Regions from separate parts of the Paenibacillus sp. B1-35 genome, predicted to be linked through region 3. Evidence: riboswitches for the same ligand, from Rfam matches in the RefSeq annotation. Region 3 holds a riboswitch; each other region holds the start of a gene.
What was found. Region 3 has a riboswitch for cyclic di-GMP ahead of ACQ5BJ_RS16120 (MucBP domain-containing protein). Riboswitches for the same ligand answer to the same signal wherever they lie in the genome.
Positions count from the first base shown of each region.

Region 1: another riboswitch for cyclic di-GMP. It lies ahead of ACQ5BJ_RS23205 (CAP-associated domain-containing protein); the one in region 3 lies ahead of ACQ5BJ_RS16120 (MucBP domain-containing protein).
Region 2: another riboswitch for cyclic di-GMP. It lies ahead of ACQ5BJ_RS12530 (4'-phosphopantetheinyl transferase family protein); the one in region 3 lies ahead of ACQ5BJ_RS16120 (MucBP domain-containing protein).
Region 4: another riboswitch for cyclic di-GMP. It lies ahead of ACQ5BJ_RS11355 (glycosyl hydrolase family 18 protein); the one in region 3 lies ahead of ACQ5BJ_RS16120 (MucBP domain-containing protein).

Region 1 is NZ_JBCHVJ010000008.1:139,632-142,787, forward strand. Features, by position in the region: gene ACQ5BJ_RS23190 (serine/threonine protein kinase) at 1-827, shown strand, start outside; partial or broken gene ACQ5BJ_RS23195 (endonuclease V) at 979-1,239, opposite strand; gene ACQ5BJ_RS23200 (hypothetical protein) at 1,312-1,437, opposite strand; cyclic di-GMP riboswitch class I at 1,764-1,853, shown strand; gene ACQ5BJ_RS23205 (CAP-associated domain-containing protein) at 1,982-3,156, shown strand, end outside.
Region 2 is NZ_JBCHVJ010000003.1:152,566-155,721, forward strand. Features, by position in the region: gene ACQ5BJ_RS12525 (copper amine oxidase N-terminal domain-containing protein) at 1-674, shown strand, start outside; cyclic di-GMP riboswitch class I at 1,231-1,317, shown strand; gene ACQ5BJ_RS12530 (4'-phosphopantetheinyl transferase family protein) at 1,401-2,120, shown strand; gene ACQ5BJ_RS12535 (amino acid adenylation domain-containing protein) at 2,148-3,156, shown strand, end outside.
Region 3 is NZ_JBCHVJ010000004.1:417,502-420,657, reverse strand. Features, by position in the region: gene ACQ5BJ_RS16120 (MucBP domain-containing protein) at 1-1,920, opposite strand, end outside; cyclic di-GMP riboswitch class I at 2,072-2,159, opposite strand; gene ACQ5BJ_RS16115 (ABC transporter ATP-binding protein) at 2,613-3,156, shown strand, end outside.
Region 4 is NZ_JBCHVJ010000002.1:808,715-811,870, reverse strand. Features, by position in the region: gene ACQ5BJ_RS11365 (AzlC family ABC transporter permease) at 1-174, opposite strand, end outside; gene ACQ5BJ_RS11360 (TrmB family transcriptional regulator) at 254-1,063, opposite strand; cyclic di-GMP riboswitch class I at 1,652-1,736, shown strand; gene ACQ5BJ_RS11355 (glycosyl hydrolase family 18 protein) at 1,849-3,156, shown strand, end outside.

The sequences.
Region 1 (3,156 bases), on a different contig from region 3:
GCGAGCTGGACATTGTATATGCGGGACAGAAACTAGAAGATGAAACAGCGGTCATCGTGAAAGAGTTCTACCCGAGGCAGGTAGCTCTTCGCGACCTCGACAAGCGAACCGTCCTGTGCCGCGGGCCCTCCGTTCAACGGCAATATGATGGGCTGCAGGAAGCTTTCCTGACGGAAACACAGATACTTCAGAAATTGAGCCATCCGAATATCGTTAGCCTTGTGGATCATTTCCAGGAAAACGGAACGCATTATATGATAATGGAGTATTGCAAGGGTATTTCGCTTGAACGCTTCATTGAAGAAGGAAGGCTTGTTTCCGTGGCCGATTTTCTGCGTGACACGATACTGCCGCTCGCATCTGCACTTGAATATGTTCACGGGCGTGGCATCATTCATCGTGATATCAAGCCGGCGAACATTATCATTGGAGAGGATGGCCAGCCGAAGCTGCTCGATTTCGGTTCTGCCGTATACTATGAGAAGACGGGACATCGAATTTTTACGAGCACGGAATATTCGCCGCTTGAATTTTACTCCGAAAAATCACGGCAGGGAGTCACGTCTGACATATACAGCTTTGCAGCTACGATGTATTTTTGCCTGAGCGGACGCACGCCAAATGATGTGACGAGGCGCTTGTTTCAAGGCGCTATTCCGATGATAGGAGCAGTAGCTGGAGCAGTAGTAGGAGTAGCAATGGGAGCAGCATTAGGCGGATTTGTCGGAGCGGCTGTGAGTACGAGTCTACTGGCAAGTGCTGCTGTCGCAGTACAGGGACGAGTCATGCTGGAGGTGGAGGCGCAAAAGGTGGGCTGCATCCGCTAAAATATCTGGCCGGTTTGTTCATGCAAGGACTCATCAGTCAATACGAGCACGAGAAAGCCAAGGATGCCTATTTATAGAAAGTGGCTGCTGGGCAAGGTGTATACAAGTGCGCGTCATATAGCAAGTTCTGGCGGTCTACAAGAGCTGGTTGGCATACCGTAGGTAATGAGATTCGGTGTCCTACGGAGACATAAATAGGATTTATATGATCCTGGGTTCTTAATACGACATCAATTTTGTCAGATTGATCAAATAGAGTTGCATATTCCCCACTCTTTTGACTAGGTTCATTGGAATCTCCAATTAACTTGGTTTTACCGCATCCTATTGCTGGAATGTTAAACAATACTCCCAAATGACTTGCTAATCCGAATCGTCTCGGATGAGCGACCCCTTGTCCATCACAGACTATTGTAATAGATATTTTACTGCACGCCTGTTGATTAACCAGATAAGCTCGATCTGCCAGCGGTTTTTATAAATCTCAGCGACTTGTTCTGCAGGAGAAGACATTTCTATGTACGGAATCCACCCATTCGCCATTGATGAACAGCTTCTTTGTGCTCTGCAGGAACCCTTCTACCTTCGGACTGATCTGAATCTGTGACAAGATGCAATCCTTCTATTTGGAAGTAGTACTGTGGTCGATAACTCGTACATTACATATGAATTCCCGGAGCAAGCAGATCAATCCCATTGCGAGGTCTTTTCGTGCATAGATATTGCTGGTAGCCTGAATAAGAGAGTAGTAGATCGATCACTTTCATGATCTTTTTTTTAAATGGGGCAGCTTCATGGAAGAAGTGCATGACGAACATAAATATCGTACTGGGTTGATAGAACGGGGACTCGATGAATTTTACGTACCTATAGGCACAATTGTATACAAGCTGTTCATTTACATGTTACTATAGATGACATATAACCTGTGTAACATTTGGATAATGGCAAACCCTAGCGAAAGCAGGGGACGCAAAGCCACGGGTCTAATGCATTTCACGATGCGATGACAGCCGGGTTGCCCTAATTGCGACATTACGTGTGTCTTTTTTAGTGCTGCGCTGCCATTAGGGCGGCGCTTTTTTTGTGCTATTGTAAAGCGTCCCTGGTGTCCATCTAATTTGATCACAGAATGTAAAAGAATAGGAGATGTAATGATGCGGACACGTTGTACAGAAACCAACAACGCAATATACCAAGAACAGCATAAACACATTAAAGCAGGCAGAATGCGGCGCATGACGATTACAGCTAGCGCTGCGCTGTTGGCCGGGATGCTTATCCATCAGCCGACCCTTTATGCAGCGGACAAGCTGGTCGGTAGCAAGATTGCTGTCACGAAAACGAACAATGCTCCGCAGGCAGGGGCAGACCAACTGCAAGGCATCACCATAGGAATGAGCGAGGCTCAACTATTCCAAAAAATCGGACAGCCGGTTCGCAAGGATCTAAGTGAATATGGCTTCGAGTGGTATATTTACAATCAGGATTATAAACATTACTTACAAGTTGGTGTTCAGGACCACAAGGTCGTTGCACTCTATACGAATGCGAAGGATTCTTATGGCAGCATTGGATTCGGTTCAACCAAGCAGGAGGTAGAGGCAGCCTTCGGATCTTCCCTCAGTCAAATTAGGAAAGGCAATACGATTTACAATATGGACAACAGCGGACAATATAGCCTGTACAAGGTCGGCGACATGTATGCAACCGTGTTCTATGATCTCCATCAACGGAATACGGTGACGGCTGTCCAGTTTATTGCCCAGGATGTTGAACTGGCGTTCAAGGGGTACTTTGGCACGCCTAGCAAACGATTGCAGACAAGCTTTGAGCAACAAATCCTCGATTTGGCTAATGCTGTGCGTGTCCGCGAGGGCATGAAGCCATTGAAGTGGAATGAAAAGGCTGCGGGAACTGCTCGCAAGCATAGCGACGATATGGGGCTGAGAAGCTTCTTCGATCATAACAATCCGGACGGCAAATCCCCGTTCGATCGACTGAAGGCGGACGGAATCGTATACCAAAAGGCAGGGGAAAACATTGCTGCTGGACAGTCGAGTGCCATCTTCGTTCACGAGAACTGGATGAACTCGAAAGGACATCGTTCGAATATTTTGGGGGACTTTTCTCATCTAGGGGTTGGTGTGTACTTCGGGGGGAAATCAAATGTATATTACACACAGAACTTCGTCACGCCGAACTTCGTCGACGATAAAAAGTCCGATGTTGTATCTCCTAGCCTCAGCAAACCTAAGGTTTTGACAGGAGATCCATTAGATGTAAAGGTCGAATATTCCGTGTCGGAGGCAGTATATTCAGCTTCATT
Region 2 (3,156 bases), on a different contig from region 3:
AAGTGGGCTTTGCTGCATCATCCAACAATTCTTATGTTAATGAATACCGCATTATGGTCGTTCGTGCTGATCAGTCTTATGCCTTTGACACATATAGTGCGGGACTTGTGAGTTCATCAAGCTATATTCGGGTTGGAAGCCAAAGTGGCTATGTGAGACAATCGCTGACAAGCAGCTTGCGTGATGTTCAAGGGAATGTCATTCAAAAAGGTATTGCTTACCGGGTCTTTGTGCTTACGGTAGCTGACAATAGAAGCGGCTCCTCGAATGCTTTGTCTTCGCCTTCTGGTGAATTTTCCTTGGTAGATCAATCCGTGCAGGCCCCTACGAATGTGTTTGTGGCGAGAGAAGGAGCGAATGAATTCAAGGCCTACTTCTCGAAGCCAAGCAGCGACAACGGAATTGCCTATTATGGAGTAATGGTCGTTCCTTCCGTATCGGCAGATTCATTCAACCTGGATCAGGCGAATCGTGTGGGAGGAAATAATTATAAATTGGTAAGCGTGTCGGGCGATGGATCGACCATGTTCTCGTTGTCCGATAATGATGTATACGGAAATCCAATTCGCACTGGTGTTGCCTATAAAGTATTTGTGGTGTCCGTAGCGGATGGACGATATGCAACGGTTAATGCTCTCTCAAATGCCTCTAATGAAATCATTGTTGGAAACTGATAGTAAATCAAGCCAATGGCAAACAGACTGAACGGCATAGAATAATAGCATTTTATAAGAGCCTCGAATGCATTTCGAGGCTCTTATGCATTCATAAGGGAATTATTTTAGGGATAAGAGGGATTTTTATGCTGGTATTCAATGATAAGGAGTAATTTTAACATTAGGTCTTCAATCGACAATTTTGTCGAATGAAAAAAGGAGAGGAAACGAATGGAAATGTTAGAAAAAACGCAGTTTAGGGGTGTTTTTGTCGGAAAAAAGTCGAAAAAACACTTAATTACAACTAAAAAATGACAAAAAATGATTGTCCGTGTCGAAAATTTGAAAATTGATATGAAAAGGTATTAATCTTTTCATTTAAGCAGCCGATATAAAATATGGGTCTGTAGTTGGATAATTATGAACAGGTATCCAGCATGCTGATATGTAATATGTACTTTAGACCTAATCACGCGATACATGTCACAAGAACTAGTGCGTAAACAATGTTATGACATTCTTGCCTGGTAATCGATTTGCAACAATCAATGGAGACATCAAGAAGAACAACATCAGGATTAAAAGGCAAACCCAGTCGAAAGTTGGGGGCGCAAAGCCTCGGGCCTAACGTCTATTGGATTATGGCAGCCGGGCTGCCATTCGAGTTGCGGTAACCAAACAACGGTTATTTGGTGACAAGGCTATTCCCAATGGCCTTTTTTTTGCGCACAAAGGTTGGGGTAAATGATGGAAATTGTGTTGCTGAAGTGGGACGAATGTACTTCCTATAAAAACATAGCTTCGTTGATGGATCGATTTATCCCGTATGTTACGCCTGAAAAATACAAACGGTTAGACAGACTTCGAGAGCGTAAAGATCGTTACCGCGTGGTTGCAGCTGATATATTGGCTCGCATCCTGCTCTCTCGAGCGCTGAACCGATCGAACGACGAGATTGTTATTCGTACTCATTCATTCGGCAAGCCGTATATAGAGGGCAACCCGGTATTTTTCAACATCTCTCATGCCGGTGCATTCATTGCAGTGGCATTGGATAGAGCGCCAATCGGGATTGATATTGAGCAAGCAGGGGAATGGAGCATGGATGTGGCTAGGCTGATATGCTCGCCGCGTGAGCTGGAATTGCTTGCAAATACGGACGACTGCCGTGCGCGTCAGGAATTGTTTTTTTACATATGGACGGCTAAGGAAAGTGTGTTGAAGGCAATTGGTGTAGGTCTCAGTCAGCTTCCAAGCACTTTCGAAATCGTGCAGGAGACAGCCGTACCTGTACAGCGTAATCAATTATGGAAAGTTAATCATTATTATGTAAAGCAATATGTCGTTCCTGAAACAGGCTATTGTATGACTGTGTGCGCACAGCATATGGATTTTGCCAAGCAAATAGAGTACATCACATGGGAGCAGTTGACTCATTGGTTTATGAAATGGGTTGGATCGTGATAAAGGAGAGGACGAAGATTGGCTTTCATGGAATTGACAGTAGAACGATTGACAGGCTATGACGCACATTCTATTGAGCTGCCTGAGGAGACGTTGCGTCTTCTGAAGGATCATTCGACCGAGCATTCGGTCAAGTTGGAATCCGTCATATGCGGAGCGTGGGCAACGCTGTTGTCTCGTTTCTACAACTCACAGCAAGTAACTCTTCATGCCGTTCAATCGAGTAATGGCAATGGCAATCATACCGTAGTCAGCCAGGATGACGTGACCATGCAAGGAATTATGAACATTCATAACAGTTTGTTGGCTTGCACAGAAGGGCGTAACCTGACTTGCTCTGAAATAGGAATAGACAGCGATGTAGCAACATACTGCTGGTACGGAGCAGATGCTCAACCGATGCTTCCGGAGGGGACACAGGAATGCGGTTTGCATTGCTGCATCCAATCTGTTGATGGAGTTGGTTCGACACTGCTGTTTACCATGTACTATAAGGAAAATCATTTCCAATTATCGACGGTGGAGAAGCTGGCGGAGTATTTCCTGCAACTGTTGCAGGAAATGGTTAAGCACCCTCAGAAGCGCATTGGCGAACTGGAGATGTTAACGGAGCAGGACAAGCACCAGTTGATCGAAGGAATGAATCAGACTCGGGTAGATTACCCGCATACATTTACAGTTCCGGCACTGTTCGAGGAGCAGGCGCAGCTTCATCCTGACCGGGTAGCTGTAAAGGAAGATGGCCGTGACCTGACATATCGTGAGCTGAATGTGCGTGCGAACCAATTAGCGCGCAGATTGCAGAGTCGGGGCATTGGCCGTGAGCATTCCGTCGGGATTATGGCAGAACGAAGTGCGGAGATGGTTATAGGGATATTGGCTATCCTCAAGGCAGGGGGAGCTTATGTACCTATTGATCCGGATCATCCTCAAGATCGCATTCAGTACGTTTTGGAAGACAGCCGCACGAAGCATGTGCTGTTAAGCCGTTCATCACAGGCGGATTTGCCTGCTAACATGGAGCTTATCTATATTG
Region 3 (3,156 bases):
GAAGGTAACCACGTTGTCTGTAGCTTTGACGGTATAGGTTATTTCCGCCTTTTCAGGCGTGTAACCCGGAATATCCAGAGCTTTCAACGTAACGGCCTCGCCAACTTTGCCTGAATGAGAAGTGTCGTCGTCAGCAATGGACTTGCTCGTATCTTTATCGACGAACTTGATACTGATAGGAAGATCCATCTTCTTGTAGAAGAAGGTGTATTCGTTGTCCTTGGCCTTGAACGTGTACTGAACCTCAGTCTTCTCAGGTGTGTAACCTGGAATGTCCAGAGCCTTCAACGTAATCGTCTGTCCGATTGTGCCGGAGAGAGAAGAGTCGTCGTTAGCGATGGATTTACCTGTTTCTCTATCTACGTACTTAATCGTTAACTTATGTGGAGCTAGCGCATATCCGAACCATATGGTTTTATTAGGCTCCTGAATCGTTAACGTTTCTTCTGTAGGATCAGTACCCTTTTTCAATACATAGTTATCAAGCTTCGGAGCAGGCACCTTGTATTTCGGCCCTATGTCCAGCGCGTCCTTGCCGTTGACGGTGAAGGATCCACTGTACAACTGCTCTGCAAGATCCACACGTTCAACAACCTTGCCGTCTGCGTTAATAGGCTCGCCTTGGTCATTTACCTTGTAGCCTTTCACAAGTATGGAGCCTTTGCCGAAGCTGACTTGCGGCACTTCAAACTCTTTTGATGTACGTTGTTGATTCACATCTGTGTATTCCATGGTAGTTCGCCCGTTTGTCGGGTAATTGACATCGGCGCTTGGATTTTTGGAAGAGTCCATTTTGATGGTATATGTCAAGGTTGCCGGACTTCCTTCTACGATGTTGCCAACGTCCCATACAAACGTTTCAGAAGCTGCATCCCATTTCACTGTCCCTTGAGATACTTTATAGTCTTGATTTTCAACAGGCGCATTACCCTTGAAAATAAGGTTAAACATTTCACCCATCGGATCCTTGACTACAGCATTTTCAGCCGCGTAAGAGATTTTCCCTGCCAGTTCAGAGAAAACCTTCTCCAGCTCCGCACTGTCAGATGGGTAATAGTTGTTTGCTGAAGCGCTGTTTTTTAATACATATACAGCGTTAGCATCATTGCCGACCTCAAGCCCGATCGAATAAATGTTGATTCCTGCATCCTTGGATGCCTTGGCTTGAGATATCGTAGGAATTCCATTGTCCTTAACCGTATAGTTGCCTATCGTGTATCGATCCCCGAACAAGCCAGAGGATAATTGATAGCTGTTGCCTGAACCGATAGTCTTGGTGTAGTCAAAATCTGATAATACAAAGTTGTACTTATTGTTGGGCCATGAATAAGAGGCAGCTTTTTTTGCAGGAGAACTGAACGTTGGCGCACCGTCGCTGAGCAGCACAATAAATTTATTTTTGGCTGAACTCTTGGTAGCTAATAAACGATGTGCTGTGTAGAGAGCGCTTTGTATGTTTGTCCCTCCGGAAGCCGAGATACCCTTAATATTGTTCAGGAGCTGCTGTTTATCATTCTGGCCAAGGAATCCGGATGATGTGTCCTCTGAGCTGGTGCTAAACGTGACAAGAGCAATTCTTGTTTTGACGTTGGAAAAAAGCAGCGTATTTACAAATTTCTCTGCTGCCTTTTTGGCATTGTCTAACCGTTTGTAGGATCTCATACTGTCTGACTTGTCTAAGACAAGTACGACATCGGTGTCACCGGCTTCAACGTTCTTCCCTTCGGCGGTTAGAGTAATCTGCCATTCTCCCGGCGTCCCGGTTGGCTTCGCTGTCTTGCTTAATTTCACAGCACCTGGTTCTGGCCAGATTGGATCTTGTGCGGCTGCATCTGCACTTTGCAGTGTGTGAGGAATAAACCCGAAGAACACGGCAAATACGCACAGCCATGTTACAGCTAACTTTACTCTACGTTTCATTCAATTCGCCACCTCATTTTTTCATTTTATTCCTCCCTTAACTACAGTGAGTCCATGCCTCCTCATTCTTATTTATATAGCTCAACGGAAAGTTAATTCCGTCGGAACCTCACATAAATAAAAAAAGTCCGGCTGCAATAACGCGATCGTTAGTTGCAGCCGGACTGTCATAGGTCATAAGACCGTTAGACTCCGAAGCTTTGCGGCCTAATCTTTCGATTAGTGTGCCCTATGAGATTTAATTAAGTGCTTCGTAAATGTAAGCGTAGATGACTGAGATCCTAGGCATAGGGAACTATCATGCTCAATATAGGTTAAGAGGAACAATTTGTCAATGATAAGAAAATACTAGTTGGTATACATACTACAAGTATTAACCTACTAGAGTTGAATCATACATCGGACAGAGTGTCGTATCTTACTCTATTACGAGAAATTGATATGCTAGTGAATTCAGATATAGAACATAAATATTCATTTGAATCGCCGCCATGTCCATATGATAATAATTAGAGTAGTAAGTTAAAAGACTGATTTGCAAATTCACATATGGTGTATACAGCCGGTAAAACAATCACCCCATAGGGCTTAAGATTTTTGTAAGGATTGAGTAAGGAATAAGAGAACACTGTCTTATACAATAACTATGAAGACATCGGGAAATTGGCAACTGAGTGAGAGGAGATACTGCCATGACGTATCTAGTACGTACACATCATCTGTCGAAGACGTTCCAAGACAAAGAGGTCGTCTCGAATGTAAATATGAATATTCGCCAGGGAGAGATCTATGGATTTCTAGGGCCGAACGGGGCCGGCAAAACAACGATCATGAAGATGATCACGAACCTAATTAAGCCTACGATTGGTCAAATCGAATTGTTCGGAGAAACATTAGCTCCTGATTCCTATCATCTGCTATCCCGCATGGGGACAATTATCGAATACCCCGTATTTTATGACAAGCTGTCGGCGAGAGATAATCTGGAACTGCATTGTGCATATATGGGGTATCACAATATGCATTCCATTGATGAGGCACTGGAGCTTGTGAAGCTTCATCATGTTGGAAATAAATCGGTCAAGGACTTTTCATTAGGAATGAAGCAGCGCCTCGGTATCGCGAGAGCAATATCGACGAAGCCGGAATTGCTTATGTTTGATGAGCCTATTAACGGACTGGATCCGATAGGGATTAAGGAGATCCGGGATTTGCTGCTTATGCTGAGCAAGCAAT
Region 4 (3,156 bases), on a different contig from region 3:
TAAAGACATTAGAGCGATCTCAGCTATGCTAAGTCCCGCAGTTTTTTGGATTACGCCAGCAGCTAATCCGATACTTAAATACCCTAGTAAGGTAGGGATACAATCTTTTACTCCTTGGATAAAGCTGTCTTCATCTTTCTGAGTCGAATTCATTTGGACATTCGACAGACTCATTTCATCCCCTCCTTATTTTTAAACATTAGAAGCTAACACACTAACTACTATGAAAAAGAGAAAGAAAATACGGTTCAATTTATTTGAACCGTTTTCCAGTAACAACATGAAATAGGTTAGGGTCGTTTTTCCAAAGTGCTTCTGTTTTCTCTGGCCCCACTTCTTTCACTAATTCTGAAAACATAATGTCATGTCTGATGTATTCCATCGCAATTAACACAAGTGCAGGGTCTTCTGTTTTTACCGCCCATGCCGGTGTGTTTGGCGAAAAGTTTGCAATTAATACTTCTTCATTGTCCCGTGCAACAATCGTTAAGCGACCATTCATACGTTCCTCAGCTACTTCTGGAGCCATATAATTGTGATGAGTCGTTACACCAAGCCGAATCTCAGGTGCTCCAAAAAGAATCGAAAAAACGTGGATATCCTCTTTTATCCGCCTATCTATAGCACCTTTTACAGAAGAGACTTGCGGTTCCCAAATCGACAACCATATTTCTTCTTCCGCTTTATCGATAATGTCAATCATTTCGGCCGCAACGCGTTCATCACTGCTGATGCGTCGAATGACATCTACTTCCTGTTCACTTTCTAACGCAGATAAATTCTTTTCCAGATAATCCATAGAATTATCAAAGTCATTACGCAAGCGACGGATTAATTCTTTTGCGGGTAAGGGTGCATAGGTTACAGGGTCAGAAGGTACTGTATAAACCGCACCTTTATCCATTAATTTTGCTAACACTTCGTAAATCGTTGAACGAGGTACACCTGACCTTTTACTTATTTCATATCCGGTTATGGGGAAATTTTTTAACAGCCCTATATACGCCTTACATTCATATTGCGAAAAGCCCCACTTCTGAAGTTCTTTAAAAAGTTCTTCCATGGCAACTCCTTTAGTAGTTAGTATGTTACTTACTATAAAATAAAATGGATTACCTGTCAAAGCAATCCTGGTTCCGTTTTTGAAAAATGATCGTCAGCCCACTGTTTTATTCCTGATTCTCCAACTTATGGACGAGGTATAATTACCCAAAAACGAAGGATAAATCCTTTTAAATCCATCCAAGGAACTATTTAGTTGCATGAATTTGACTTATAAGGAAAGTTATATTCCGTTATTATTTTGCGAACTCTGGCTCGTTCACCCACACTACAATACATCTCCCATCCTCCCTAAGACCTACTGCCCAAGCCTTTCCGGACATGAAGAATCTGTAAAAAAGCATTACAAGGAGTAACAAGGGAACGTTGCAGTTACAGGCTTGATGTCCAGTATCAAACCATATGGAATTAACATACATCTCCTTATTCCATCCGAATTTCAACATGATAGATTTCAACTGAATAATAATATCGTCCTATGTTCATATATTCACATTTGAGCCGCATGACCCATTAACGAAACGCGAAACTGCTGTATATTTAACGGTGTAAACATGTATCGTTATGCAAGAGTATGCATGTTTGCACAAGCACGACTAGGCAAAGCTAGGGAAATCTAGTGACGCAAAACTAAAGGGGCTAAGGAAGAAATTCTATGCCAGCCAGATGCCGATTAATAGAACCCCATCTCTATTCGTCGTATGCGTTGTTTTTGTATGATTCATGGCGAGATGCCCCCCCCTAGCTGCCTATTAATAAAATCTATTGATAGGAAGTGAATAACGGATGAAGACTGGGAGAAAGCGGAGTGCCCGAAGATTGTTCGCAATAACGGTAATGACCATCATGATGTTCGTATCTTCGTTGGCGCCGGCTTACGCAGGAACGACTGTTTCCGCAGCACAGGAACCTGTGGTCAAAAATGCAACAAAGGAAATCCGGAATGTCATGTACTATGGCGATTGGTCAATTTGGGGAGGACAAGGAAACTTTTATCCCAAGGATATTCCGGCCGATCAATTAACCCATTTGAACTATGCGTTTCTCGATTTTGATGCCCAAGGCAACCTTGTATTTACGGACAAGGATGCGGCTGTAGAAGCGCCTGTCGGCCAGGATGGCGTTCAATGGCAAGCGGCCAATGCAGGCATCCTTATCGCCCTGCAGCAATTGCGCGCTGAAAACCCGAATCTGAAGATCGGCATCTCTCTTGGCGGATGGTCGAAATCAGGCGACTTCGCTGCCGTAGCAGCCGATGCTTCAAAACGGGCGAATCTGATCCAAAATGTCATGAAATTCATCAAGTACACAAACATGGACTTCGTGGATGTCGATTGGGAGTTCCCGGCTGAAGTTCGACAGCCCGATTTGGTCGATAATAAGAACGATGAAGGCACGAAATACGCCATGCCGGAGGACAAAAACAATTATATTTTGCTCCTGCAAGATATCAAAAACGCATTGAATAAGCAAGGAGCCGAGCTTGGTAAAGCATATGAACTGTCTGTTGCGCTTCCAGCGCCGAAGAGCAAGATTGATATCGGCATTGATGTGCCAAGACTGTTCAACATTGTAGACTTTGCCAACATTATGACTTATGACATGCGCGGCGCATGGGATGAAGTAAGCGGCCACCATACCGGCTTGTATACGAACCCGAACGACCCGCTCACGGGCAACAACCTGTCCATCGACGAGAGCGTGAATTATTTGATTCAGCAAGGTGCTGAGCCGAATAAGATTGTGATCGGGGCAGCCTACTATACTCGCGGCTGGGATAAAGTGTCGCAAGGATCCGATCCGAATCATCCGGGTTTATTCGGGGATGCGGCACTATCCGCGAAGGATGCGGATCAGACTCCATCCCGCGGCGCGGTTGGCGAAGCAGCGCTCGCTATTGGGGACGGCGGCCGCCGAACAGGGATTTGGTCTTATCGCAACCTCGACAAGCTGAAGGCCACTTACCCGAATCTCAAGGAATATTGGGATGATGCTGCCAAAGCTCCATATCTGTATGATGGGACTACCGGCGTATTCTACACGTATGACAATGAAAGATCTATTCAAGAGAAAACGAAATATGTGCTTGAAAAT